DNA from 2 places in the Allobosea sp. P5_A5 genome. Region 2 is predicted to be linked to the other one. Evidence: predicted binding sites of a transcription regulator. Region 2 holds the regulator's gene; the other holds the start of a gene.
What was found. Region 2 encodes PhoB, which activates phosphate uptake and scavenging genes when phosphate is short. Its sites were predicted from a motif close to TGTCATNNANCTGTCAT; they were not measured.
Positions count from the first base shown of each region.

Region 1: phnC (phosphonate ABC transporter ATP-binding protein) is a predicted target of PhoB. The motif match lies at 1,923-1,939, and genes of this name have one in related genera.

Region 1 is NZ_JBFUKY010000010.1:145,703-160,284, forward strand. Features, by position in the region: gene AC1DR6_RS18650 (efflux RND transporter permease subunit) at 1-500, opposite strand, end outside; gene AC1DR6_RS18655 (efflux RND transporter periplasmic adaptor subunit) at 500-1,579, opposite strand; gene phnC (phosphonate ABC transporter ATP-binding protein) at 2,029-2,850, shown strand; gene phnD (phosphonate ABC transporter substrate-binding protein) at 2,937-3,851, shown strand; gene phnE (phosphonate ABC transporter, permease protein PhnE) at 4,063-4,941, shown strand; gene phnE (phosphonate ABC transporter, permease protein PhnE) at 4,941-5,795, shown strand; gene phnF (phosphonate metabolism transcriptional regulator PhnF) at 5,944-6,696, opposite strand; gene phnG (phosphonate C-P lyase system protein PhnG) at 6,780-7,211, shown strand; gene phnH (phosphonate C-P lyase system protein PhnH) at 7,211-7,813, shown strand; gene AC1DR6_RS18695 (carbon-phosphorus lyase complex subunit) at 7,813-9,000, shown strand; gene AC1DR6_RS18700 (alpha-D-ribose 1-methylphosphonate 5-phosphate C-P-lyase PhnJ) at 8,997-10,028, shown strand; gene phnK (phosphonate C-P lyase system protein PhnK) at 10,115-10,921, shown strand; gene phnL (phosphonate C-P lyase system protein PhnL) at 11,110-11,808, shown strand; gene AC1DR6_RS18715 (alpha-D-ribose 1-methylphosphonate 5-triphosphate diphosphatase) at 11,811-12,950, shown strand; gene AC1DR6_RS18720 (DUF1045 domain-containing protein) at 12,947-13,642, shown strand; gene phnN (phosphonate metabolism protein/1,5-bisphosphokinase (PRPP-forming) PhnN) at 13,755-14,354, opposite strand; gene AC1DR6_RS18730 (LbetaH domain-containing protein) at 14,353-14,582, shown strand, end outside.
Region 2 is NZ_JBFUKY010000007.1:138,794-153,375, reverse strand. Features, by position in the region: gene AC1DR6_RS15400 (ATP-binding protein) at 1-718, shown strand, start outside; gene pstS (phosphate ABC transporter substrate-binding protein PstS) at 833-1,858, shown strand; gene pstC (phosphate ABC transporter permease subunit PstC) at 2,079-3,053, shown strand; gene pstA (phosphate ABC transporter permease PstA) at 3,074-3,958, shown strand; gene pstB (phosphate ABC transporter ATP-binding protein PstB) at 4,004-4,804, shown strand; gene phoU (phosphate signaling complex protein PhoU) at 4,882-5,598, shown strand; gene phoB (phosphate regulon transcriptional regulator PhoB) at 5,770-6,468, shown strand; gene AC1DR6_RS15365 (LysR substrate-binding domain-containing protein) at 6,490-7,401, opposite strand; gene argH (argininosuccinate lyase) at 7,497-8,915, shown strand; gene AC1DR6_RS15355 (amino acid ABC transporter permease) at 8,912-9,808, shown strand; gene AC1DR6_RS15350 (amino acid ABC transporter ATP-binding protein) at 9,805-10,596, shown strand; gene AC1DR6_RS15345 (ABC transporter substrate-binding protein) at 10,775-11,596, shown strand; gene zapE (cell division protein ZapE) at 11,797-12,975, shown strand; gene AC1DR6_RS15335 (TetR/AcrR family transcriptional regulator) at 12,979-13,578, shown strand; gene mdh (malate dehydrogenase) at 13,855-14,582, shown strand, end outside.

The DNA.
Region 1 (14,582 bases), on a different contig from region 2:
TTCTGCACCCGCTCGGCGATGAAGCGGTCGGCGAAATCCGTCAGCTCCAGCGGGCTGTGCCGCGTGCTGGTCAGCGAGAGATAGAGGATCGGCTGCGCGTCGGCCTCGACCTTGGCGATGATCGGCTCGTCGATCTCGTCGGGCATGCGCCCGCGCACCCGGCCGACACGGTCGCGCACATCGGAGGCCGCGACGTCGGGGTCGACATCCGGGCGGAAGCGCACGGAAATCTGGCTGCGCTCCTGCCGGCTGGTCGAGGAGATAATCTCGATGCCTTCGATGCCGGCAATCGAATTCTCGAGGATCTGTGTGACCTGCGTCTCGATGATCTCGGCCGAGGCGCCGCGATAGGTTGTCTGCACCGAGACGATCGGCTCGTCGATATTCGGATATTCGCGCACCGTCAGCCGTCCATAGCTGACGATGCCGACCAGCATCACCAGCAGGCTCAGCACCGTCGAGAGAACGGGCCGGCGGACGAAAAGCTCGAAACCGCCCATCAGAGCTGGCTCGTGCGGACGATGGAATCCTTGACCGCGATGGTGGCGCCGTCGCGCAGGCGCATCTGGCCGGCGGTCACGATCTGCATGCCGGGCTTCAGCCCGCCGATGACCTCGACCTTGCCGGGCAGGCGCTTGCCGAGTTCGACGGGCACGCGGCGCGCTTTGCCGTTCTCGGCGACGTAGATCATCTTGCCGATACCGTCCGGCACCACCGCCATTTCGGGCACGACGATGGCGTTCTCGCGGCTGTCGATGACGATCGAGAGCCGCGCGAACAGGCCGGGCTTCAGGCTGAGATCGGCATTGGGCACGGTGGCGCGCAGGCGGATGGCGCGGCCGTTGACATCGACGACCGGGTCGATGGCGAAGATCTGCCCGGTGAAGGCGCGGTCCGGCGCGGCATCGATCCGCACCTGCACAGGCTGGCCGGTCTTAACGCGGGCAAGATAGATTTCCGGCACGCGGAAGTCGATCTTGATCGGGTCGATATTGGTCAGGGTGATCAGCGTCTTGCCGACCGGCACATAATCGCCGACGCCGACTGAGCGCAGGCCGACGACGCCGCTGAACGGCGCCACGAGCGTCGATTGCGCCAGCTTCGCCTTGCCGAGCTGGAGCCGCGCCTCGCTGGAGGCGAGCCGCGCGGTGGATTCGTCGAGCGCGACCTGCGTGCCCGAGCCGCGCGCAACCAGCCCCTTGAGCCGCTCGTTGGTGTCGCGCGCCAGGCCGAGATCGGCCATGGCCTGCTTCAATTCGGCGTCGAGAATGGCGGTATCCAGCTTGACCAGTTCCTGCCCCGCCTTGACGCGCTCGCCCTCCTTGAAGCCGAGCGCGACGACGCGGCCGGCGATTTCCGGTGCGATCACGATGGACTCGTCGGCCGCCAGCGTGCCCAGCGCCTCGACCTCTTCCTTCACGGTTATCAGCTCGACGGCGGCGACCTCGACCGGGATGGCGCGGGGCGCAGCCGGAGCACTGGCCCGGGCCGGCTCGCCCCCGGCCAGATAGTGCCGATAGCCGTAATATCCGCCACCTGCGAGGCCAGCGACCAGGAGGAGGAGAACAAACCGCTTCATCGGGACATCGGCTCCATGACGTTGGATTAGTCTTATCTGGAACGATCCACCCGACCAGATGCGCAAGCGCCACATACGCCCGGAAATGGACGGTTTTGAATCAATCCGGCGCTGGCCTTAGCGTTTCCGGCACCGATGCAAGATGCCTGCCGGCCATCCCTGTCATCGGCTGCATGTGGCTCGCACAGCGCAGGCCCCAACGAACGAGACCCTGTCAGGCTTGCCGAAACCGCTCTGTATCCTGCCGTCGGCGGAGCCGGCATCCAAGGCCTATTCGCGGAACTCACGAAAACGTTGGCTCCGTGCCTGCGCCGCACGCGGGACGGGAAGCAGGTCTTGCGCCCGTCATGCGGCCGTCATCTGCCGCGCCTAGCAGTCACCGCATGCAAGGGCCGTGGCCGGGTTAAATCCGGTGGCGGGCCATGCCTCGCCCTGTCCGGGATCGCCTCATGCTGCGTATCGAAGGCCTGACCAAGCGCTTCGGCGACAAGAACGCCGTCGACAACGTCTCGCTCTCGATTCCCAAGGGCGAGATGGTCGGCGTCATAGGTCGCTCCGGAGCCGGCAAATCGACGCTGCTGCGGATGCTGAACCGCCTCGCCGAGCCGAGCGCCGGGCGCATCATCAGCGAGGACCGCAACGTGACGGCGCTCAAGGGCGCCGATCTGCGGCGATGGCGCCGCGACACCGCGATGATCTTCCAGCAGTTCAACCTCGTCGGACGCCTCGACGTGCTGACCAACGTCCTGCTCGGCCGTCTCAACCACCGTTCGCCGGCGCTGACGCTGGTGAAGAGCTTCTCCGAGGACGACAAGGTCCGCGCCATCGCCGCACTCGAGCGGCTCGACATGGGCCATCTGCTGGCGCAGCGCGCCGAAACCCTCTCCGGCGGGCAGCAGCAGCGCGTCGCCATCGCCCGAGCGCTGGTGCAGGAGCCGCGCATCATCCTCGCCGATGAGCCGATCGCCTCGCTCGACCCGCGCAACACCCAGGTTGTGATGGACGCGCTGTTCCGCATCAATCGCGAGGACGGCATCACCGTGATGTGCAACCTGCACGACCTCGACATCGCCGCGAAGTATTGCGACCGGCTGATCGGCATGGCCGGCGGCAAGGTCGTGTTCGACGACGTGCCCCAGGCGCTGACCCGCGAGGTCGCCGCCGAGCTTTACGGCATCGAGGCCAAGGACGCCGGCGCAGAGGCGCTGGATGCGCTCGACGCCATCGTCTCCTCCGAAGCCATGCGCGCCAAGCGCGAAAAGATCGCCTGACCGGCCGCGCCCGCGCCGCCCAGACGAGCCTGCCCGACTACGAACCTGCCCGATCGATCAAGCCGTTCCCAACAGGAGCATCCACCATGCTGACCCGTCGTCACACCCTCAAGCTCGCCGCCGCCGGCCTCGCCGCTGCGGCCGCCCCTGCCTTCGCGCAAGACTGGAAGGCGAAATATCCCGAGCTGATCTTCGCGATCATCCCGGCCGAGAACGCCTCTGGCGTCGTCGAGCGCTACACCCCCTTCGTGGATTATCTCGCCAAGGAGCTCGGCACCAAGGTCACGCTGCGCATTGCCAACGACTACGCCGCGATCATCGAAGGCCAACGCGCCGGCAACATCCATATCGGCATGTACGGCCCCTCCTCCTTCGCCCGTGCCCTGATGACCGGGGCCAAGGTCGACGCCTTCGCGATCGAGACTAACATCGACGGCACCAAGGGCTACTATTCTGTCTTCTACGTGAAGAAGGACTCGCCCTATCAGAAGATCGAGGACCTGAAGGGCAAGAACCTCGGCCTCGTCGACCCGAACTCGACCTCGGGCAACAACGTGCCGCGTTTCGCGCTGAACAGCATGAAGATCGATCCGGAGACCTTCTTCTCCAAGGTCGTCTACACCGGCAGCCACGAGAACGCGATCATTGCCCTGCAGCAGGGCACGATCGACATGGCCGCCAACTGGTGGAACGACGAGCAGGAATCGAACCTGCTGCGCATGTCGCGCAAGAACATGGTCAAGGCGGACGACTTCCGCATCATCTACAAGTCGCAGCAGATCGTGAACTCGCCGATGGCCTACCTCACCGACCTGCCGAACGACCTCAAGACCAAGATCCGCGCCGCGGTGCTCAACCTCGCCACCAAGGACAAGGCCGCCTTCGACAAGATCTATGAAGGCAAGCAGGGCCCGCTCGTCGCCGTCGACAACGCCGCCTACGATCCGATCGTCGACCTGAACAAGTTCGTCGACGAACTCCGTAAGAAGAAGTCCTCGTAAGCCTTGTATTCTTTCCGATTAGGGCGCGAGGAACCCTCTCCCGGAGGGAGAGGGCAGGGTGAGGGTCGGCCAGCAGACATGTTTGCTGAGCCCCAACCGCTGCTGCGGTGAGATCTTGCCTCGCTGGTCTGAGGGCCTACACCTCACCCCTGCCCCTCTCCTTACAGGAGAGGGGTTCCCCGCGCCTGATCGGGCCACGGACGCAGAATTCATGACCCTCGCGATCGACCGCAACGACCCGGCCGTGCGCGCCCACGCCGAGACCTATCGGCAGGCGGCCGGCGCCAAGCGCCGCCAAGCCTTGATCGGTGCGGCCATCTTTCTCGTCTGCGTCGTGCTGGCGGCGCGCGGATCGGAGGTCGATCCGGGCAAGTTCTTCGACAACATCCATCGCTTCCCGAACTACATCTGGCAGACCGTGCCGAGCCTGCATTGGGCGACGCTCGGTGCCGATCTCGGCGAATGGTACTGGGGCCTGCATCGCTGGCTGCGCCTGCTCTGGCAGACCGTGCTGATCGCCTATGTCGGGACGGTGCTCGGCGTCGTCGGCGGCTTCGCTCTGTGTTTCGCTGCAGCCGGCAATCTCGGCAGCGCGCCCTGGCTGCGCTTCGGCCTACGCCGCTTCCTCGAATTCTGCCGCACCGTTCCCGATATCGTCTTCGCACTGATCTTCGTCATCGCCTTCGGGCTCGGGCCGCTGCCCGGCGTGCTCGCCATCGCGATCCACACCATGGGCGCACTCGGCAAGCTCTTCTCCGAGGTGGTCGAGAACATCGATCTGAAGCCGGTCGACGGCATCGCCGCGACCGGCGGCAGCTGGTGGCAGATCGTCCGCTTCGCGGTCGTGCCGCAGATCCTTTCCAACTTCGCCAGCTATGCGCTGCTGCGCTTCGAGATCAACGTGCGCGGCGCCTCCATCATGGGCTTCGTCGGCGCCGGCGGCATCGGCCAGGACCTGATCGAGGCAATCCGCAAGTTCTACTACAGTGACGTCAGCGCTATCCTGCTGCTGATCATCCTCGCCGTGATGCTGATCGATCTCGGCACCGAGCGCCTGCGCCACGCGCTTCTGAGCCGGGAAGGCCGCTGATGAGCTCCGCCATCACCGCCGCCGAGCGCGCCGACATCCTCGCCCGGCACCGTGACGCGATCCGGGGCTCCCTCACGACCCGTATCGCCACCATCGGCACGGTGGTCGGGCTGCTCGCGCTGTTCGTCTATGGGCTGACCACGCTGGAGACAACGCTCTGGCGCGTTCTCACCGGGCTGAACAATCTCGGCACCTTCATCGTGCTGATGCTACCGCCCGATCCCGGCTCCTGGACGCGCGCGCTGATCTTCGTCAGGGCGCTGTTCGAAACCGTTGCCATCGCGTTCCTTGGAACAGTCCTCGCCGCGATTCTCGCTCTGCCGCTCGGGTTCATTGCGGCGCGCAATGTCGTCGCCAATCGCATCGTGCATTTCCTCGCGCGGCGCTCGCTCGACACGATCCGCGGCGTCGATGCGCTGATCTGGGCGCTGATCTGGGTCAATGTCGTGGGCTTAGGCCCCTTCGCCGGCATGCTGGCGATCATGACCAGCGACCTCGGCGCCTTCGGCAAGCTCTATTCGGAGGCAATCGAGGCGGCGGACCGCAAGCCGGTCGAGGGCGTCGCTTCCGTCGGCGGCGGCAAGGCCCATGAGATCCGCTTCGGTCTGCTGCCGCAGGTGCTGCCGGTGATCGCGAGCCAGGTGCTCTACTTCATCGAGTCCAACACCCGCTCCTCCACCATCATCGGCATCGTCGGCGCCGGCGGCATCGGGCTGTATCTCGCCGAGACGATCCGAACCCTGGAATGGCAGCAGGTTTCCTTCCTGATCCTGCTAATCCTTGCGGCAGTCTCGGCGATCGACTTCCTGTCGAGCAAGCTGCGCTTCGCGATCATCGGCAAGCGGGCGGTGTAGCGGGAGAGGCGACCTAGGAAGACCCGAGCGTCTTGCACACCGTCATGCTCGCCCTCGTGGCGAGCATCCACGTCTTGAACACGACGCTCGATCAGAGAAGCCGTGGATGGTCGGGACAAGCCCGACCATGACGGGACGAGCGCCCCGCTCAATCCCCGAACGGCTCGATCACCATCTCCATGCGCTCGGCCGCGAAGACGCTGGTGACCAGATGGATCGGCGTCAGGTCCGGCAGGGCGTCGATCGCCGTCGAGATCATCACGGCCGCCTCGGGAGCGATCTCCAGCAGATCCGCCTCGGCCTCGTCGACGATGCGCGCCGTCAGCCGCGTCGACAGGCGCACATAATCCGCGATGCCATAGGCCTTGAAGGCGGCGGTGATCGAGCCTTCCGCCTTGCGATACACCTGGTCGAAATCGGGAAATCGCTCGACCGAAAGCCAATGCGTTCCGGTGCCCATCGGCGTGCCGTCCGCGAGGCTCAGGCCCCGCAGGCGCCAGAGCGGTGTCCCGGTCTTCAGGCCCAGCGCCTTGCAGGCCGACGCCTCGCCCAAGACCTGCTCCGACGAGAGCATTCGACTTGTCCCGACGAGGCCCAGCTTGCCCATATTGGTGCGCATGCTGACCCGCCGACCGATCGGATAAGGCACGCGCCGCGCGCTGACCTGGGTGCCGCGCCCGCGCGCGACCGTCACCAACCCGAGATCGGCAAGATGCCGGAACGCTTGCCGCACCGTGTGGCGATGCACGCCGTAGCGCTCCGCCAGCGCGACGGAGGCCGGCAGCGTGTCGCCCGGCCGATAATCCTCCCGCTCGATCGCCTGCGCGAGTTCGTCGGCAATCCGCCGCCAGGCCGTTCCACCCTCGCCATCCGCGCCGATCGGAAGCGTTACATCCGTCATCAAAATTTCATCCAAAAAGTATAGACATTCACCGACCGAGATATCATAGTCTAGACATTCAAGATTGACCAGCGAGCCGGCGGATGGACACCCAAACAGCCCGACAGCGATGGATGGCGGTAATCGCCCGCGCCTCCCGCGACGAGATCGCGACGCTCATTGGCACATGGCCCGAGCATGAGGTGCTGAAGGCACCCGAGACCGGGACCGTGATGGTCGAGGGCCGCGCCGGCGGCGCAGGCCGGCGCTTCAATCTCGGCGAAGCCACGATGACGCGCTGCGTGGTGCGGCTCTCGAATGGGCGGATGGGCTTTTCCTATGCGCTCGGCCGCGACCACGCCAAGGCGCGGCTCGCCGCCGTGATCGACGCCCGCCTTCAGGACGAGGTCGAGGGTGGAGCCCTTCAGTCCGGCATCGCCGCGCTGGACGAGGGCCAAAAAGCCCGCCGCGAGCAGGCCTCGCGCAAGGCGGCGGCGACCAAGGTCGATTTCTTCACGCTGGTCCGGGGGGCGTGATGACGAACCAGGCTGTCATCACCGCCGGCTTTTCCGATCCGGTCTTCCAGTCGCAGGCGGCTTTCCGCACGCTGCTGGCCGCGCTGTCTGAGCCCGGCTTGCCCCTTGCCATCACGGATGCCATCGCCGCCCCCGAAGGGCTGCATCCGGCGACCGCCACGGCCCTGCTGACGCTCGCGGATTACGAGACGCCGGTCTGGCTACCCGAAGCGCTGCGCAACGGCCCGGCCGGCGCCTGGCTGCGCTTCCATTGCGGCTCGACCCTGACCGAAGACCCGGCGCAGGCCGCTTTCGCCGTGCTCGACGCCGGCGTCGCCGAGCCGAAACCGTCCGCCTTCGATTCCGGCTCGGACCAGTTTCCGGAACGCTCGACCACGATCATACTGCAATGCACGGCGCTGGAGGGCGGCGATGCCCTCAAACTCTCCGGCCCCGGCATCGAGAGCACGCGTGAGATCGCCCCGCAGGGCCTGCGCGCCGGATTCCATGACGAATGGCGCGACAACGGCGCGCTCTATCCGCTTGGCGTCGATCTCATCCTGACCTGCGGCGAGCACCTGATCGGCCTCCCGCGCACGACGCAGATCGAGGAGGCCGCCTGATGTACGTTGCCGTCAAAGGCGGCGAGGCTGCCATCCTCGCCACGCATGATCTGGTCGCGGAGGCGCGTCGTGGCGACCCGACCGTGCCGGAGATTTCGGTGGCCCAAATTCGCGAGCAACAGGGCCTCGCCTGCGCCCGCGTTATGAACGAAGGCTCGCTCTACGATCGCGACCTCGCGGCGCTGGCGCTGAAGCAGTCACAGGGCGACGTGATCGAGGCGGCGTTCCTGATGCGCGCCTACCGCACCACGCTGCCGCGCTTCGGCTCGTCGGAGCCGCTCGATACCGCCGCGATGGCGATCCGCCGTCGGGTCTCCGCGACCTACAAGGATTTGCCCGGCGGGCAGGTGCTTGGCGCGACCTACGACTACACGCACCGCTTGTTCGATTTCGGGTTGATGGAGAACGCAGCCGTCATGGCCGGGCTTGGCCCGGCCACCTCCGAAGGAGAGGGCGCCCGAGCCCCCATGCCTGGGGATGCTCGGGTCAAGCCCGAGCATGACGGCCTGAAAGCTCCGCTCGACACCCACATGCCGCGCGTGCCCGACATTCTCGGCGCCGAGGGCCTGATGGAAGCGGAAGTACCGCCCGAAGGCGATCCCCGCCCTTTCGACTTGACGCGCGACCCGGTCTCCTTTCCGGCCGGCCGCGACGTGCGCCTGCAATCGATGGCACGCGGCGACGAGGGCTTCCTGCTTGGTCTCGGTTATTCGGTCCAGCGCGGCTACGGCAACAGCCACCCTTTCGTGGGCGAGGTTCGCGTCGGCGAGGTCTCGGTTGAATTCGTGCCGGAGGAGCTAGGCTTCGCTGTCGATCTCGGCGAGGTCACCTTGACCGAGTGCCAGATGGTCAATCAGTTCGACGGCTCGAAGGACGTGCCGCCGCAATTCACCCGCGGCTACGGCCTCGTCTTCGGCCATGCCGAGCGCAAGGCGATGTCGATGTCGCTGGTCGACCGGGCGCTGAAATGCCGCGACTTCGGCGAAGCGGCGGAATACCCGGCCCAGCAGGACGAATTCGTTCTCTACCACTCCGACAATGTCGAGGCCGCCGGCTTCGTCGAGCATCTCAAACTACCTCATTACGTCGATTTCCAGGGCGAACTGGAGCTGATCCGTCGCATCCGCAGGGAGCGCGAGGAGCGATTGGCCCAGGAAAGCGACACCCTGCAGGAGGCAGCGGAATGACCCTTCATCTCCCCAAACTCAGCCCCCATCCTGAGGAGCCGCGTAGCGGCGTCTCGAAGGATGCTCCAGCACCCTCTGAAACATCCTTCGAGACGAAGCCTGCGGCTTCTCCTCAGGATGAGGGCTTTGGAGAAACAAAGCCGGCTTACAACTACGCCTATCTCGACGAGCAGACCAAACGGATGATCCGCCGCGCCTTGCTCAAGGCCGTCGCGATCCCCGGCTATCAGGTGCCGTTCGGCTCGCGCGAGATGCCGCTGGCGCGCGGCTGGGGCACCGGCGGCATCCAGGTCACAGCCGCAATCATCGGCCCGGCCGATACGCTAAAAGTAATCGACCAGGGCGCCGACGACACCACCAACGCGGTCTCGATTCGCCGCTTCTTCGAGCGCACGGCCGCTGCCCGCACCTGCGAGGCGACGCAAGACGCGACGATCATCCAGACCCGCCACCGCATCCCGGAAGCGCCGCTGAAAAGCGGGCAGACCATCGTCTATCAGGTTCCCCAGCCCGAGCCCTTGCGCAAGCTGGAGCCGCGCGAGGCCGAGACCCGCAAGATGCACGCATGGGCCGAATACGGGCTGATGCAGGTGAAGCTTTACGAGAGCATCGCCCGCTTCGGCGAGGTGACGACGACCTACGACTATCCGGTGCTGGTGAACGGCCGCTATGTCACGGCGCCCTCGCCGATCCCGAAATTCGACAACCCGAAGATGCACAACTCGCCGGCGCTCCAGCTCTTCGGCGCCGGCCGGGAGAAGCGCATCTACGCCATCCCGCCCTATACCAGCGTGAAGAGCCTCGATTTCGAGGACCATCCCTTCCGCATCCAGAGCTGGACGCAGCCTTGCGGCCTTTGCGGCGCGAGCGACAGCTATCTCGACGAGGTCATCATCGACGACCAGGGCGGACGCATGTTCGTCTGCTCCGACAGCCACTTCTGCGAGACGCGCCGCGCGGACGGCCATCGCGGGACGATGCTGGGGGACGCGACCGCGAGCGGGCTGGTCGGAAAGGCCTCGTCATGACCCTCCGCATTTTTGATGCCCCGCCCCGTCATGCTCGCCCTTGTGGCGAGCATGACGATGCAGGCCGTCCAGCCGGGAGCAACTTCATGACCCTCCACACCACCTTCCCCGACACCACCCTCGAACCCGCACTCCTCCTATCCGTCGCGAACCTCTCACGCTTCTATGGCGAGCGCATCGGCTGCGCGGACGTCTCCTTCGACCTCTGGCCCGGCGAGGTGCTCGGCATCGTCGGCGAATCCGGCTCCGGCAAGTCGACCCTGCTGCGCTGCCTCGCCGGCATCGACAAGCCCGATACCGGCGAGGTTCTGTTTCGCGGCGGCCCTGAGCCGCTCGATATCTACTCGGTGTCCGAGCAGGAGCGCCGCCGCCTGATGCGCACGGCCTGGGGCATCGTGCACCAGAACCCGCGTGATGGGTTGCGCATGGACGTGACAGCGGGCGGCAATGTCGGCGAGCGGCTGATGGATCGTGGTGACCGGCATTATGGCCGGATCCGCGAACAGGCGCTCGACTGGCTTGCTCGCGTCGAGATCGCCGGCGCCCGCATCGACGACAGGCCGCGCCAATTTTCCGGCGGCATGCAGCAGCGCCTCCAGATCGCCCGCGTGCTGGTCTCACAGCCGCGCCTCGTCTTCATGGACGAGCCGACCGGCGGGCTCGACGTCTCGGTGCAGGCCCGCCTGCTCGACCTGCTGCGCGTGCTGGTGCGCGATCTCGGCCTGGCCGCGATCATCGTGACCCACGACCTCGCCGTGGCGCGCCTGCTCACCGACCGGCTAATGGTGATGAAGGACGGCCATGTCGTCGAGCAGGGCCTGACCGACCAGGTGCTCGACGATCCTCATCATGCCTACACACAGCTTCTCACTTCGGCGGTGCTAAGTGTTTGAGCTGACCCTTTGTCATTCCGGGGCTTCGCGCAGCGAAGAACCCGGAACCCACGACCGGGTGAGCGATCGCGCCTGTCATGATCTTATCTCACCCAGTCGTGGGTTCCGGGTTCGCGCCTCCGGCCCGCCCGGAATGACAGCCTGCCCGTCACACCCGCGTCACCTCGCCGGAACAAGGCACTGACACCATGACCACGATGATCCAGGTCGAGAAAGTCGCAAAGAGCTTCACCCTGCACAATCAGGGCGGAACGCGATTGCCCGTCTTCGACGACGTCAATTTCTCCGTCGCAGCCGGCGAGGCGCTGGTCCTGGCGGGGGCTTCCGGGGCCGGCAAGTCGAGCCTGCTGCGCATCCTCTATGGCAATTACCGACCGACGCAGGGCTCGATCCGCATCACCCACGCCGGGCGGCCGGTCGACATCGTCTCCGCCGTGCCCCGCACCGTGCTCGACGTGCGCCGCCGCACGCTCGGCTTCGTCTCGCAGTTCCTGCGCGTGATCCCGCGCGTTTCGGCGCTCGATATCATCAGCGACCCGCTGCTGGCGCGTGGCGCGACGCCCGAAGCCGCCAGGTCCAAGGCCAAGGCCATGCTCGCCCGGCTCAACCTCCCCGAGCGGCTCTGGACCCTGGCGCCCGCGACCTTCTCCGGCGGCGAGCAGCAGCGCGTCAACATCGCCCGCTCCTTCGTCGATCCCTCGCCGATCATGCTGATCGATGAGCCCACCGCCTCGCTTGACGCCGCCAACCGCGACGTGGTCGTCGAGCTCATCGCCGAGGCGCGCGCCGCAGGCTCGGCGATTGTCGGGATTTTCCACGACGAGGCCGTTCGCGAAAAGGTCGCGACGCGCTATCTCGACATCACCGCTTTCCGGAAGGCCGCCTGACGATGCAGACCGTTCTCACCAACGCCAAGCTGATCCTCGAAAACGAGGTCGTCACCGGCACCATCGCCTTCGACGAAAGCGGCATCACGGCAGTCGATCAAGGCAGATCCTCCCTGCCGGGCGCGATCGACATCGGTGGCGACTATGTCGCGCCGGGCCTTGTCGAGATGCACACCGACAACATGGAAAAGCATTTCATGCCGCGCCCCAAGGTCTTCTGGCCGAACGGGCTGGCGGCGGCGCTGGTGCATGATGCGCAGATGGCGGCGGCAGGCGTCACCACCGTCTACGACGCGGTCTGCGCCGGCACGCCCTTCTCCGCAAAGGACTACCGCAAGGACATCTTTGCCGACGTCATGAAGGCCCTCGCCGAGGGCAAGCGCGAGAACGTCTTCCGCATCGATCACCGCATCCATATGCGCTGTGAGCTGACAAGTCCCGACCTTCTCGCCGATATCGAGCCCTATCAGGACGACGAACTTGTCCAGCTCGTCTCGCTGATGGACCACACGCCGGGCCAGCGCCAATGGCGCAACCTCGAACACCTCAAGACCTATGCCGTTGGCAACGGCAAGACGGTCGAGGAATTCGAGGACGACGTGGTGGTTCGTCAGCGCGAGGGCGCCGCCAACGTCGCCAAGAACTGGGCAAGCGTGGTCGATATCTTCCGCAGCCGTGACATCCCGCTTGCCACCCATGACGACACCACGCCCGACCATGTCGATGAGGGCATCGCCTCCGGTGCCGTGATCTCCGAATTTCCGACCACGCTGGAAGCGGCGGCGGCCGCCAAGAGCCATGGCCTCGCCACCGTGGCCGGTGCGCCGAACGTCGTGCGCGGCGGCTCGCATTCCGGCGGTGTCTCGGTCTCGGAACTGGCTGAGAAAGGCCTGCTCGACGGCCTGTCCTCAGATTACGTCCCGGCCAGCCTGCTGCAAGCCGTGCTCAAGCTCAACGACGACCACGGCATCGCGCTGCCGGAAGCGATGGGCATGGTGACGTGGAAGGTCGCTGACATCCTCGGCCTGAAGGATCGCGGCCACCTGAAACAGGGACTGCGCGCCGACATCGTGCGCTTCAAGAAACTGGGCGCGACGCCGGTCCTCGCCGCCGTCTGGTCGAAGGGCGAGCGCGCGTTTTGAGCGGCCCGCGCTACGCTCTCTATTACGCGCCGGCAGCCGACAGCGCGCTCTGGCGCTTCGGCTCGGGTGTCCTCGGCTATGACGCGCTGATCGCGGAGGACATCCCCTTCGCCGTCCCGCCCGGTTGCGGCCCTGAGGAATGGCCGGATCTGACGGCGGAGCCGCGTCGCTACGGTTTCCACGCCACCTTGAAAGCGCCGTTCGAGCTGGCGCAGGGGCGTGGCGAGGACCAGCTGCGGGCCTTCGCCCACAACTATGCGGCCGCGACGGAAAGCGTGGCGCTCGCCGGGCTTTCGATTCACGCGCTTGGCCGGTTCGTGGCCCTGATTCCGAGCGAGCCGAGCAACGCGTTACAGCGTTTCGCCTTCGCCATGGTGCAGGCTTTCGAGCCGTTCCGCGCGCCGATGTCGGAAGCCGATCGTGCGCGACGCCTCAAGAGCCCGCTGACCCCGGCCCAGCACGCCTATCTCGAAGCCTTCGGCTATCCGTATGTCGGCGACGCCTTCCACTTTCATATGACGCTGACCGGTTCGCTGGCGGCGGAACGCGTCGACCCGATCCGGCTGGCACTCGATCAGGCTTATGCGCAAGCCGTGCCGCGCGGTCCCGTCCTCATCGACCGCATCGCGCTCTACCGGCAGGACGACCGCGCCGGCCGATTCCGACTGCTCGATTCCCATCCCTTGGGATGAGTATCCGTTGTTGCGAGCACCGCGAAGCAATTCAGGAAGACCGGGTGAGGCATTCAGCCCAGTCCTCCTGAATCGCTTCGTCGCTGCGCTTCTCGCAAGGACGAGAAACGCTTCAGCGCTCCAGCGCCGTCAGCCCGCGCAGCAAAGCGACGAGATCGCTCGCCGCCTCGGCCACGCTGCGGTCGTTCAGGATCGTCACGATCCTGGCATGCTCGGCGGTCAGGGGGGCCTCGCGCGCCAGCCTTGCCGCGATGTCGGCCTCGCTCTCCCGCCCGCGCGCCGCCAGCCGCTTCGCCAACACGGCCGGGGGCGCGGTGATGTTGAGCACAACGACGCGCTGCGCCAGCCGTTCGGCCTCCGCGATGGTCCCGCGCGAGATGTTGACGATGACGACTGCGCCGGCCGCAATCGGCGCGAGCTCTGCCGCCGGAATGCCATAGCTCAGGCCATGCGCCCGCCAGGCCAGCGCCATCTCGCCGGCAGCCTCAGCTTCCGCGAAGGCCGCCTCGTCGCAGGAATCGTGATCCTCGGCCCCGGCCATCGCCGGCCGGGTGATCAGCCGCCGCGCGAAGCGGAAGCGCTCGTCGCCGGACAGCTCGGTACGCGCCGCATCCATCAGCGTGTCCTTGCCGGCGCCGGACGGCCCCACCACCAGCACCAGCGCTCCCGAGACCGGGGCGGACGAAACATCATCGGAGAGGAGTGAGGTCATGGCCGGCAAGAAACTGGGTCTGGAACCTGTGATCGACCCGACCGCGCAGGTCAGGCAGGCGACGCTCGGGCGCTATACCGAAATCGGCGCGCGCACCTTTTTCGCGGAATCGACGCTCGGTGACTACTCCTATGTCGTGAATGACGCGAATGTCATTTACACGACGATCGGCAAGTTCTGCTCGATTGCGGCGATGACCCGGATCAACCCCGGCAACCACCCGATGCA
Region 2 (14,582 bases):
CGAGCAGCGCGTCATCGAACGGATGCGGGTCGATTTCGTCGCCAATGCCAGCCATGAGCTGCGCACGCCGCTGGCGTCGCTGCTCGGCTTCGTCGAGACCCTGCAAGGGCCCGCCCGCAACGACGAAAAGGCGCGCGAACGCTTCCTCGGCATCATGCGCGACCAGGGCCTGCGCATGGCGCGGCTCGTCGACGACCTGCTGTCGCTTTCGCGCATCGAGCAACGGGCGCATGTCGCGCCCGATACGCCGGTCGATCTTGCCGGCATCTCGCGCGAGATCGTGGATTCGCTGACGCTGATGGCGCGCGAGCGCGACGTTTCACTGAAACTCGCAGTCCCGTCCGGGCCGGTGCAGGTGCCGGGCGACCGGGACGAATTGCTGCGGTTGATGGAAAACCTCGTCGAGAACGCGATCAAATATGGAAAGCGCGGCGGCGAGGTTTCGATCACCGTCGTGGCGCAGGACGACGAGGCCAGCGTCGGCGTACGCGACGACGGACCTGGCATCGCCCCCGAGCATCTGCCGCGGCTGACCGAGCGCTTCTACCGCGTCGACACCGCGGCCAGCCGGGAGGCGGGCGGCACGGGCCTCGGTCTGGCGATCGTAAAGCACATCGTGCTGCGCCATCGCGGCCGGCTGACGATCGAGAGCAAGCCGGGTGAAGGCGCGACCTTCAAGGCGATCATGCCGCGTTTCCACGCGCATCGCGGCGGCTGACTTTGGGTTGCATCGGGCTTTCATGACAGCTTTCGTGACGAAATGTCATGTGGCTGTCATATGGAGGGTGTTCTGACAGGGTCGCTGAAGCAGAGACCCAGTGAGGACATCTCAATGCGCAAAATTCTCGTTCTCGCGGCCGTAGCCGCCGGGATCGCCGGTCCCGCCCAGGCTGCCGACATCACCGGCGCCGGCGCGACCTTCCCGTTCCCGATCTATTCCAAATGGGCCGAGGCCTACCAGAAAGAGACCGGCACGGGCCTGAACTACCAGTCGATCGGCTCGGGTGGTGGTATCCGCCAGATCAAGGCGAAGACCGTCGCCTTCGGCGCCACCGATGCCCCGCTCAAGGGCGAAGAGCTGACCAAGGACGGCCTCGTCCAGTTCCCGACCGTGATGGGCGGTGTCGTGCCGGCCGTGAACATCGTCGGCATCGAGCCCGGCAAGCTCAAGCTCTCGGGCGAGATCGTCGCTGGGATCTACATGGGCGAGATCAAGAAGTGGAACGACCCCAAGATCGTCGCGCTCAACGGCGATCTGAAGCTGCCCGACGCCAACATCAACCCGGTCTATCGTTCCGACGGCTCGGGCACGACCTTCGTGTTCACCGATTACCTCTCCAAGGTTTCGCCGGAGTGGAAGACCAAGATCGGCAACAACCAGTCGGTGCAGTGGCCGGTCGGTATCGGCGGAAAGGGCAATGAGGGCGTCTCGGCTTCGGTGAAGCAGGTCGCGAACTCGATCGGCTACGTCGAATACGCCTACGCCAAGCAGAACAAGCTCTCCTATGCGCTCGTGAAGAACGCCGATGGCAACTTCCCGATGCCGACGATCGAGGCGTTCCAGGCGGCTGCCGCCACCGCCGACTGGAAGGAACAGCCCGGCTTCGGCATCTCGCTGAACAACCAGAAGGGCAAGGATGCCTGGCCAATCACCTCGGCGACCTTCATCCTCGTCCATGCCAAGCCGGACAACGCCGCCGACGTGCAGGCTGCGCTGAAGTTCTTCGAGTGGGCCTACAAGAGCGGCGACAAGCTGGCGACCGACATGGACTACGTGCCGCTGCCGACCAAGCTGAAGGACGACGTCCGGGCTGCCTGGAAGGGCGTGACCGACAATTCCGGTAAGCCGATCTTCTGATCGCCTGCCGATCTCTGGATAGGTTAGACACCGAGGCGCAATTGAAGCCTCTCGCCGTCATGGTCGGCCTTGTGCCGACCATCCACGTCTTCGCTGGTCGAATGTCGTGTTCAAGACGTGGATGCTCGGGACAAGCCCGAGCATGACGTGGCGGGCCGACATTGAACCTTTAACTTACCCCTCTCTCGTTATGGGATAGGGGCCCGCCGGAGCCTCGCGGATGACCGCAGTGACCGACATGACAAGCCTTCCCGGCACAGGACCCGCGATCCGCAAGGCGCCGAAGGCGACGTTCGATCTCGTTTTCCGCCATGCCAGCTTCCTTGCCGCGCTGCTGGTGCTGGTGCTGTTGGCCGGCATCATGCTCTCGATGGTGATCGGCGGCTGGCCCGCCTTCCGCGAGTTCGGCTTCGGCTTCATCACATCCAGTGTCTGGGATACGCAGAACGATCAGTACGGCGCCTGGCCGGCGATCGTCGGCACGCTCTCGACCGCGCTGATCGCGCTTCTGATCGGCGTGCCGCTTTCGCTCGGTATCGCGATTTTCCTGACGCAGCTGGCGCCGGCCTGGTTCAAGAAGCCGGTCGCGACCGCGATCGAGCTGCTCGCCGCCGTTCCCTCGATCATCTACGGCATGTGGGGGCTCTTCGTCTTCGCGCCGCTTTTCGCGCAATATGTGCAGATCCCGCTGTCGAACGTCGTCGAGGGTATGCCGGTCATCGGCACGATCTTCTACTCGCGCTCGCCGTCGGGCCTCGGCATCTTCACGGCCGGCATCATCCTGGCCTTCATGATCGTGCCCTTCATCGCCTCGATCACCCGCGACATGCTGGAGCAGATCCCCTCCGTGCTGCGCGAAAGCGCCTACGGCATTGGCGCCACGACCTGGGAGGTCGTGCGCCATGTGCTGGTGCCGCAGGCCGGGGTCTCGATCATCGGCGCGATCATGCTGGGTCTGGGGCGCGCGCTCGGAGAGACGATGGCGGTCACTTTCGTGGTCGGAAACGCCAACCGGCTTTCGGCCTCGATCCTCGATCCCGGCTCGACCATCGCCTCGCGTATCGCCAACGAGTTCAACGAGGCAATGGGCCTGCAGCTCAATTCGTTGATCGCGCTGGGCTGCATCCTGTTCTTCGTCACCTTTGTCGTCCTTGTCATCGCGCGGCTGCTTGTCGCCCGCGTCAAGAAGTTCTGAGGCTGGGACCTGAGATGAGCATGAGCACCGCCTCCGCCCCGGCAACCTCCTCCCACATCCCGTGGGGCCGCGTGCGCCCGGCCCGCCGCACGGCCGACAGCGCGATGAAGATCATCGCGACGAGCTTCACCTTCATCGCCATCTTCGTGCTGTTCTGGATCCTCGGCATGCTGATCGTGAAGGGCATCGGCGGGCTCTCGCTCGCGACCTTCACGCATGTCACGCCGGGTCCGGGCTCCGAGGGCGGCGGTCTCGCCAACGCGATCGTGGGCTCGATCGTGCTGACCTTCCTCGGCATCGCGGTCGCGACGCCGGTCGGCGTGCTGGCCGGCACCTGGCTGGCGGAGTACGGCCGCAGCTCGAAGCTCGCCAACATCATCCGCTTCATCAACGACATCCTGCTTTCGGCGCCCTCGATCCTGATCGGCCTGTTCGTCTACGTCATCCTGGTCGAGCCCTTCCGGGGCTATTCCGGCTGGGCCGGCGGCGTGGCGCTCGGCATCATCGCGATCCCGGTCATCGTGCGCACCACGGAAGACATGCTGAGCCTGGTGCCCGGCCCGTTGCGGGAGGCTGGCTCGGCGCTGGGCGCACCGCCCTCCGTGGTGATCACCGCCGTGACCTGGCGCGCCGCGAAATCGGGCATGGTCACCGGCATCCTGCTGGCGCTCGCCCGCATCGCCGGGGAGACGGCGCCGCTGATCTTCACCGCGCTAAACAACAATTCCTGGTTTTCGCCCAGCCTGGCAGGCGGCATCGCCAATCTGCCGGTCACGATCTACCAATTCGCCTCCGCGCCCTATGAAAACTGGCAGCAGCTCGCTTGGGCGGGGTCGCTGATCATCACCATGTCCATCCTCATCCTTTCGCTCATCGCCCGGCGTATCGTCGCCGGCGGTAAGTGAGAACTGAAACCGCATTATCGCCCCGACCCTGAGGGACCTCAGTCGATGCTCTCGACCCTTGAACTTTCCCCGCAGACGCTCGACGCCGCTGCTCCCGTCCGGATCGCGGTGAAGAACCTCGATTTCTACTACGGCGAGCACAAGGCGCTGAAGAACATCAGCCTCGACTTCCGCGACCGGCACGTCACGGCGCTGATCGGCCCGTCGGGCTGCGGCAAGTCGACCCTGCTGCGCATCTTCAACCGGATCTATTCGCTCTATCCCGAACAGAAGGCGACCGGCGAGGTCATGCTCGACGGGCGCAACGTCATCTCCAACGACGTCGACGTCAACGAACTGCGCTCGCGTGTCGGCATGGTGTTCCAGAAGCCGACGCCGTTCCCGATGTCGATCTACGACAACGTCGCCTTTGGCATCCGCCTGTACGAGAAGCCGCCGAAATCCGAGCTCGACGATCGCGTCGAGGGCGCGCTGCGCCGCGCCGCGCTGTGGGACGAGGTCAAGGACAAGCTCCGGAGCTCCGGCATGGGCCTCTCGGGCGGCCAGCAGCAACGCCTGTGCATCGCGCGCACCATCGCGCAGAAGCCAGAGGTGATCCTGTTCGACGAGCCGACCTCGGCGCTCGACCCGATCTCGACCGGCAAGATCGAGGATCTGCTGGAGCAGCTGAAGAGCGATTTCACGATCGCCATCGTGACGCACAACATGCAGCAGGCGGCCCGCATCTCGCAGTACACCGCCTTCATGTATCTGGGTGAGGTGATCGAGTTCGCGCCGACGAACACGATCTTCATGAACCCGGCCAAAAAGCAGACGCAGGACTACGTCACCGGCCGGTTCGGCTGAGCGGCGATTTTGTTTCGTATCGGCTTGCCCGAAAACCGGTTTCCACTTTTCGGGCCGATGCGCCGGAGGAGCACCACATGACCGACCACATCGTTCGTTCCTACGATACCGACCTTGAAGGCATCCGCCGCAGCCTCGCCGAAATGGGCGGGATGGCGGAGCGCATGCTCGGCGACTCGACCGTGGCGCTGGTGCGCCGCGACACCGCGCTCGCCCAGAAGATCATCAGCGCCGACCAGCGCCTGGACAATCTCCAGCGCGAGGTCGAGGAGAAGGCGGTGCTGACCATCGCGCGCCGCCAGCCGCTCGCCAACGACCTGCGCGAGCTGATCTCGGCCATCCGCATCGCCGCCGACATCGAGCGCGTCGGCGATCTCGCCAAGAACATCGCCAAGCGCGCAGTGGCCATCGCCGGCCAGTTCCAGCCGCCGCACCGCGCCGTCGTCGGCCTCGAGCACATCAGCCGGCTGGTGCAGGCCCAGCTCAAGGACGTGCTCGACGCCTATGCCGCCGGCAACGAGCAGAAGGCGCTGGAGGTCTGGCGCCGCGACGACGAGATCGACGCGCTCTACACCTCGCTGTTCCGCGAACTCCTGACCTATATGATGGAAGACCCGCGCAACATCACCTTCTGCACGCATCTTCTGTTCTGCGCCAAGAACATCGAGCGCATCGGCGACCACACCACCAACATCGCCGAGACCATCCACTATCTGATCACCGGCGACTCGCTCGATACGAACCGGCCGAAGCTCGACACCACGAATATTTCGCTCGAGCCGGTGGAAAGCTGACGCAGATCGCCCGGCGGGGTCTGCACCCGTCATGGTCGGCCCCCGTCATGTCGGCTCTTCGCCGACCATCCACATCTTCCTTCGGCGAGCGTGGTGTTCGAGACGTGGATGCTCGCCCCAGGGCTAAGCATGACGGGGAGAGCCCGCTGAACGCCAAGAACGGAACCAGCCATGGCCGCACGCATCCTGATCGTCGAGGACGAAGAGCCGCTCACCCTGCTCCTGCGCTATAATCTCGAAGCCGAGGGCTTCGAGGTCGACAGCGTGGCGCGGGGCGACGATGCGGAGCTGCATCTGCGCGACTCGACGCCGGACCTCGTGCTTCTCGACTGGATGCTGCCCGGTCTTTCCGGCATCGAGCTGTGCCGCCGCCTTCGCTCGCGCCGCGACACCGAGCGCGTGCCGATCATCATGCTGACCGCGCGTGGCGAGGAGACCGAGCGCGTGCGGGGCCTCGCGACGGGTGCCGATGATTACGTCGTCAAGCCGTTCTCGCTGCCAGAGTTGATCGCACGCATCCAGGCTCTCTTGCGCCGGGCGAAGCCGGGGCATGTCGCCGGGCTGCTGCAGGCGGGTGATCTCGAACTCGACCGGACGACGCGCCGCGTGCGCCGCGCCGGCAGCGAGCTGCATCTCGGGCCGACCGAGTTCCGCCTGCTCGAATTTTTGATGCAGGCGCCGGGCCGGGTCTATTCGCGCGCCCAGTTGCTCGATGCCGTCTGGGGGCGGGACGTCTATATCGACGAGCGTACCGTCGATGTGCATGTCGGGCGGCTGCGCAAGGCGATCACCCCCACCGACATGAAAGACCCGCTGCGCACGGTGCGCGGCGCGGGCTATGCCTTCGACGAGACGTTCGCGCGCGGCTGATCCCTGTGGAGGCCCGGCACCTCAGGCGCGGGTGCCGGCGTCGAAGGTCGCTGCTTCCGACAAGAGCCAGGCCAGCAATTCGTCGAGCCCCGACCGTTTCGGCGCGTCGCGCTTCAAGGTCAGCCAGCAGCCGATCGCGCTGGCGAAGCCGAGGTCGAGCGGGTTGACCAATGCGCCTGAAGCCAGTTCCTCGGCGACATAGCAGCGCGGGGCCAGCGCGACGCCAAGTCCCGCGACGGCCGCCCGCGTGATCACCGAATAATAGCCGTAGCGGACGGTATGGGCCGGCACGGCACCGCGCAGGCCATGGGCCTCGGTGAACTCGGCCCAGAAGGTCGGCATCTGGAAGTGCTGCAGGAGCGTCATCTTCTGGATGTCGCCGGGCCGCCTGAAGCCGCCCATGCGCTCGATCAGTTCCGGCGCTGCGACCAGCGCCACGTCGCGGCCGAAGAGGTAGTGTGCCTGCCGGTCCGGCCAGGGCGGCGTGCCGTGGTTGATCTCGATATCCGGCTCTTCACTCTCGCTCTCGCTGACATAGTTGGTGAACTGCACGTCGATGCCGGGATGAGCCTGGGCGAAGGCGGGAAAACGCTCCATCAGCCAGCGCTCGCCGGCGACCGCGACCATATGCAGGCGGATCGGCCGGGCGATGGCGGCGCGCTCGGTCAGCCGCATCGCGCCGCGACCCATCTGCTCCAGCGCGGCTTGCGCGTAAGGCAGGTAGATCGCGCCGGCCTCGGTCAGCTTCAGCCCCAGTGGGTTTCGGTCGAACAGCATCACGCCGAGGTGCTGTTCCAGCGACAGAATCTGCTTGGAAACCGCGCTTTGCGTCAGGTTGACCTCAACGGCGGCCCGCGCCGTCGAGCCGAGGCGGGCAACGGTTGCGAAGGCTCGCAGTGCGGTCGATGAAGGAGGTGGCCGGCCTGCGGCCATAGGGTATTCCTTTTGCGACTAGGGCCGGGAGATGGTTTCGTTTGCTGGCTCGCCGGTCAAGAGGTCATTCTGCCCGAGGGGCAGGAGCCGGCAGCATGAACCAGACGACGCGTCTTTGGGGTGGCCGGTTCCGCAAGCCGCCGGACCCGCGGCTGATGAAGCTGTCGAGCGCGGCCGGCGAGCATGCCCGGCTGGTGCCGCAGGACATCGCCGGGAGCAAGGCGCATGCGGCTGAACTGGCCCGAGCGGGTCTGCTGGATGCGGCAGAGCGCGAGACGATCCTTGAGGCACTCGATGCGATCGCGGCTGATTTTGCTGCGGGCCGGATTGCGCCGAGCGCTGGGGACGAGGATGTCCACACCTTCATCGAGCGCGTGCTGACCGAGCGCACCGGTGTCATCGGCTCGAAGCTGCGGGCAGGGCGCTCTCGCAACGACCAGGCGGCGAATAATCTCAAGCTCTATCTGCGGCAGACGTCACGCCCGCTCGGAGGGATGCTCGCGGATCTGCTGACTGCAATCGCCGACCAAGCGGAGCAGCATGCGGCAAGCATCTGTCCGGGCTTCACCCATTTGCAGAACGCCCAGCCGGCGACGTTCGGGCATTGGCTGATGGCGCATGGGCAGGTGCTGCTGCGCGATGCCTCGCGTCTCGCGGACTGGGAAAAGCGCGCCGGGCAGTCGCCTTTGGGCGCGGCGGCCTTTGCGGGTTCGGCGATCACGCTGAACCCGGAACTGAGCGCCACGGCGCTCGGCTATGATGCGCCCTTCGAGAATTCGGTCGATGCGGTGGCGGCGCGCGACCATGTCGCGGAATTCCTGTTCGTCGCGGCGCTGACACTGACCAACCTCTCGCGGCTCGCCGAGGAGGTGACACTGTGGACCTCGCGCCAGTTCAGCTGGGTCACGCTGGACGACGGTTTCGCCACCGGGTCCTCGATCATGCCGCAGAAGAAGAACCCGGACATCGCGGAAATTGCGCGTGGGCGCGCCTCGCGGCTGGCCGGCGACGTGGTGACGATGCTGGGAGCGTTGAAGGGGCTGCCGCTTTCCTATAACCGCGATCTGGCGGAGGATAAGCGGACGGCTTTCGACGCGGTGGACGTGCTGGAGCAGGTGCTGCCGGCCTTCGCCGGGCTGATCGCCAGCATGGAGGTGCATACCGCGCCGATGCGGGCGCAAGCCGGGCTGGGCTTCACGCTGGCGACGGAGGTCGCGGACTATCTCGCGCGCAAGGGAATTCCCTTCGCCGAGGCGCATGAGATCACGGGGGCGCTGGTGCGCTATTGCGAGGAAATGGGGCGCGATCTTGAAAGGCTCGACGCTGTCGATCTCCGGGCCGTCGATCCACGGCTGGATGCCGGCGTGCTGGACTGCCTGACGCTCGACGCGGCTGTTGCGGCCCGCAGCGGTCATGGCGGCACCGCTCCGGCACAGGTCGTCGCGCAGATCGGCCGGTTCCGCGAAAAGCTTGCCGCCTTCGAGGGCTGGTGCGGGGAAGGGGCGTTGCGATGAGCGGAGCGGTCTCGCATGTCGGCGGCGAGGAGCTGGCGCGTGTCGCTGGCCTCCGGATCGTGCCGCGGCGTTTTTACGGGCGCTGGATCGCGGCTGTGCTCATCATCGCCGTGCTGGTGTGGATGGGCTTCGCCTTCGCCAAGGGCGACATCGCCTGGCCGGTCGTCGCGCAGTTCTTCACCGCGCCGGCGATCCTCTCAGGCTTGGGCAATACGCTGATCATGACGGTCTGTGCGATGGCGCTCGGCGTCGTGCTCGGCGTCGTCTTCGCGGTTATGTACATGTCGCCCAATCCCGTGCTGCGTGGGGTGGCGCTGTTCTACATCTGGTTTTTCCGGGGCACGCCGCTGCTGCTGCAACTGCTGATCTGGTTCAACCTCGCGCTGGTCTTCCCGACTATCGGTATCCCCGGCCTTTTTTCGTGGCGCACCATCGACATCATCGGGCCGTTCATGGCGACCCTGCTTGGGCTCGGCATGAACCAGGGCGCCTATACGGCTGAGGTCGTGCGCGGCGGCATCCTCTCCGTCGATACCGGCCAGACCGAAGCCGCCAAGGCGATCGGCATGACGCGGCTGACGACGCTGCGCCGGATCATGCTGCCGCAGGCGATGCGCGTCATCATCCCGCCGGTCGGCAACGAGGTGATCAGCATGGTGAAGCTGACCTCTGTCGCCAGCGTGATCCAGTATTCGGAAATCCTGCGCAACGCGCAGACGATCTATTACGCCAATGCCCGCGTCATCGAATTGCTGATCGTCGCCGCCGGCTGGTACCTGATCGTTGTGACGCTGCTGCAGATCGGCCAGTATTTCCTCGAACGCTATTACTCCAAGGGCCGGGGCACGCGCCGTCCCGCCAAACGCGCCGCCGTGCCGCGGGAGGCAGCATGAGCGCGGTTGAAATAGTGACTGGCGCGCCTGCGATCGTCACGATCGCCCATGTCAGCAAGTTCTTCGGCGAGCTGAAGGCGTTGAACGACGTTTCGCTTTCGGTCGCGCCCGGCTCCGTGCAGTGCATCATCGGGCCGTCCGGCTCGGGCAAATCGACGCTGCTGCGCTGCATCAACCAGCTCGAGAAGATCGACAAGGGTGCGATCGCCGTCGATGGCGAACTGATCGGATATCGCCGCGCCGGCGAGGAGCTGCATGAACTCAGCGATGTCGAGATCGCGCGTCAGCGGCTCGCCACCGGCATGGTGTTCCAGCGCTTCAACCTGTTCAACCACATGACGGCCCTGCAGAACATCATCGAGGGGCCGCTGACGGTGTTGAAGCAGCCGCGCAAGCAGATCGTCGCCGAGGCGATGGCGCTGCTGGAGCGGGTCGGCCTCGCCGAGAAGCGCGATTCCTATCCGAGCGAACTGTCCGGCGGCCAGCAGCAGCGCATCGCGATTGCGCGTGCGCTGGCGATGAAGCCCAAGCTGATGCTGTTCGACGAGCCGACCTCTGCGCTGGACCCCGAACTGGTCGGCGAGGTTTTGACTGTGATGCACGATCTCGCGGCGTCGGGCATGACCATGATCGTCGTCACGCATGAGCTCGGCTTCGCGCGCGAGGTGGCAAGCGACGTGGTTTTCATGGACAAGGGCGAGATCGTCGAGCAGGGGCCGCCGCAGACCGTGCTGGTGGCACCGACGCAGACGCGCACCCGTGACTTCATCGCCGCCGTGCTCAAGTGATTTCGCTGAAGGTTCGATCCGCTTTGTCGTCATTGCGAGGAGCATAGCGACGAAGCAATCCAGAGGCGGCAGAGCTCTACGTCCCCTGGATTGCTTGTCTGACGCTCGCAATCACGGTGGGGCTGGTACGCAGAAGATACGCTTTCAAACAACCGAGGGAGAAAACCAGATGCTTCGCATGACATTGACGGCGGCGCTGCTTGCCGCGACCACGCTCGCCGCCCAGGCGCAGGCCCTGCCGGAACGCATCAAGACCGCCGGCAAGCTCGTCATCGCGACGCAGCCGAACTATCCGCCGATCGCCTTCAAGGACCCGGCGACCAACCAGCTTTCCGGCTTCGACATCGAACTGGGCGAAGCGATCGGCAAAGAACTTGGCCTCAAGGTCGAGTGGCAGGAGACGGCCTTCGCACAGATGCTGCCCTCGATCCAGACCGGCCGCGTCGATATGGCGATGGCGGGCATGAGCGACCTTCCGGCGAGGCGTGAGCAGGTCGATTTCGTCGATTATCTGGTTTCGGGCGCGCAGTTCTACACGGTCACGCCGTTCAAGGATCAGATCAAGACTCCGGAAGACCTCTGCGGCAAGACGGTCGGCGCCAGCCGCTCGACCAACTGGCCGGTCCAGATCGGCGAGTGGAGCCAGGCCAACTGCGTCGCCAAGGGCAAGCCCGCGATCAACGTCGTCGGCACCGAGGGCTCGGTCGATGCGCGCACGCAGCTCAAGACGCAGCGCTTGCAGGCGGCGGTGCAGGGCAGCGAGACGATGGCCCATTTCCAGAAGCTGGAGCCGAACACCTATATCCCGCTCGGCAAGCCCTTCACGATGACGCTGGTCGGCACGCCGCTGGCGAAGACGGCTGAGGGCACGCAATTGCGCGACGCGGTCAAGGGTGCGCTCGACAAGCTGCAGGCCAATGGCGGCTATGATGCGCTGATTGCCAAGTACGGGCTGGTCGACAATCCGCTGAAGCCGATTTCGCTTAATAAGGGCGAGTAAAGCGCTGGCACAACCGTCATTGCGAGGAGCGGAGCGACGAAGCAATCTAGGGGGGCGTCGAGCGCTGCCGCCCCTGGATTGCTTCGCTTCGCTCGCAATGACGGGTGCTTGATGGCTTCGTCCGGCCGCGCCCTTGCCCACGCGGCAGCGCTGCCGTAACCCAGAAAGGCCTTTCTCCGGACGACGCTGCCTCTTACATCATGACCGCCTCGCTCACCGACCGCTACACCGCCCTTGTCGAGGCCGGCGCCATCGAGCGCGATCCGGCGCAGGTCGCTGTGGTGAAGAGGCTTCAGTCGCTGGGCGAGACGCTCGCAGCGCGCCGGCTGGCCCGCAAGGGCAGCGCGCTGGGCTGGCTTTTCGGCCGCAAATCGGACACGGCAGAGGCACCGAAGGGGCTCTATATCTGGGGCTCGGTCGGGCGCGGCAAGACCATGCTGATGGACCTGTTCTTCGAGGGCGCGCCGGTGCGACGCAAGCGCCGGGTCCATTTCCACGAATTCCTGGCGGATGTGCATCGCCGCATCGGCGTCTACCGCCAGAAAATCAAGAGCGGCGAGGTTAGGGATGCCGACCCGATCGCGCCGGTTGCGGCCGATCTGGCCGATGAGGCCTATCTGCTCTGTTTCGACGAGTTCACCGTCACCGACATTGCTGACGCGATGATCCTCGGGCGCCTGTTCACGGCGCTGTTTTCGGCTGGCGTCGTCGTCGTCGCGACCTCGAATGTCGAGCCGTCGCGGCTTTACGAGGGCGGCCTCAACCGGGCGCTGTTCCTGCCTTTCATCGAGCTGCTTCAGACCAGGGTCGAGGTGCTGAAGCTCGATGCCCGCACGGATTTCCGGCTGGAGAAGCTCGGAGGGGCGCCGGTCTATCATGTGCCTGCCGACGAGAAGGCGAAAGCCGCGCTCGATGCCGCCTTCAAGGCACTATCGGGCACGGCCGAAGGCAAACGGACGGTGCTGAGCGTGCAGGGGCACGAGCTCGTCCTTCCGCAGGCTGCGGGCAGCGTGGCGCGGGCGAGCTTCGCCGACCTCTGCGCACAGGCTTACGGCGCCTCCGACTACATCGCGCTGGCGCAGCGCTTCCACACGCTGGTGCTCGACGACATCCCCGTCCTCGACTTCGACCGGCGCAACGAAGCCAAGCGCTTCATCATCCTGATCGATACGCTCTACGAGCATCATGTGAAGCTCGTCGCGTCGGCCGCTGCCGAACCGCATGAACTCTATCATGCCAGCCGCGGGCGCGAGGCCTTCGAGTTCGATCGCACCGTCTCGCGGCTGATCGAAATGCGCTCGGAGGACTATCTGGCCAAACCGCATGGCCGGCCGGATTCGACGGCGAGCGGCGACACGACCGGGCTGGTGGAAACCTGACCGATGCCGCAGCGCGAGCCGAGCGAGACCCGCATCCTCACGGTCGCCAGCGAGCATCTGCGCCAGTTCGGCCTGAAGCGGTTCACCGTCGTCGCCGTCGCCGAAGAGGCGGGAATGACGCACGCGAACGTTTACCGCTACTTTCCCTCGCGCGCGGCGCTGGTCGACGCGGTGGTCGATGTCTGGCTCAAGGCGACCGAGCGCAAGCTCGCCGATATCGCCGATGGGCCCGACCCCGCCGACGACAAGCTTGAGCGGCTGATCCTCGGCCTCGCCAAAGCCAATCGCGATCTGCTGCACGAGGAGCCGCATCTGTTCGCGGCGTTGTCGCTTGCGGTCGCCAAGCGGCATGCGATCAGCCGGCGCAACCGCACGCGGGTTCGCACCCTGTTCGAGCGCGTCGTGGACGAGGGAATCGCCACCGGCGTGTTCGAGCCCCGCGACCGGGACCGGGCGATCGCCTTCGTGATCGATGCGACGCATCGCTTTATCCATCCCGCTTCCCTGGCGTTGGAAGGCGATGTCCCGCAGGCCTCCGTCGATACGCGGCTGGCAACGCTGATCCGTGTGATCCTGAGGGTGATCGGAAGCGGCATCGTCTGAAAATCATGTTACGATTTACAGAATCTGTATATTGTAATTATGGTGTTTTGCGGGTTTTTAACGGGGTGAGCCAGTCGGCGCCTTCTGCAAGTCCTTGAAAAATCAAGAGTCGCTTTTGTCATTGAGGCAAACATAGGCATTGCCCCGGAAAAGCCGCTTTTTCGGCAAGGGTTGCGGCAAAAGCCCGGTCTGGGCCAAAGCAACGCACGGTTCGCCGGCCCGCCGGCCTCTCGCCTGGCCATGTCTCCCATGGCCCCGAACATGAAGGATACGGCCATGGCCCGTAAGAAGATCGCCCTCATCGGTTCCGGCCAGATCGGCGGCACGCTCGCCCATCTCGCGGGCCTCAAGGAACTGGGCGACGTCGTGTTGTTCGACATCGCCGACGGCATTCCGCAGGGCAAAGGCCTCGACATCGCCGAATCCTCCCCGGTGGACGGTTTCGATGCCGGCTATCGCGGCACCAATACCTATGAGGACATCAAGGGCGCGGATGTGATCATCGTCACCGCCGGCGTGCCGCGGAAGCCTGGCATGAGCCGCGACGACCTGATCGGCATCAACCTCAAGGTGATGAAGGCGGTCGGCGAAGGCATCAAGCAATATGCTCCCAAGGCCTTCGTGATCTGCATCACCAACCCGCTCGACGCGATGGTCTGGGCCCTGCAGAAGTTCTCCGGCATCAAGCCGAACATGATCTGCGGCATGGCCGGTGTCCTCGACTCCGCCCGCTTCCGCTATTTCCTCGCCGAGGAATTCCAGGTTTCGGTCAAGGACGTTTCGGCCTTCGTGCTCGGCGGCCATGGCGACGACATGGTGCCGCTGGTTCGCTATTCGGGCGTCGCCGGCATCCCGCTGCCGGACCTCATCAAGATGAAGTGGACGACGCAGGAGCGCGTCGACGCCATCGTCGACCGGACGCGCAAGGGCGGCGGCGAGATCGTCAACCTGCTCAAGACCGGCTCGGCCTTCTACGCTCCGGCCGCATCCGCGATCGCGATGGC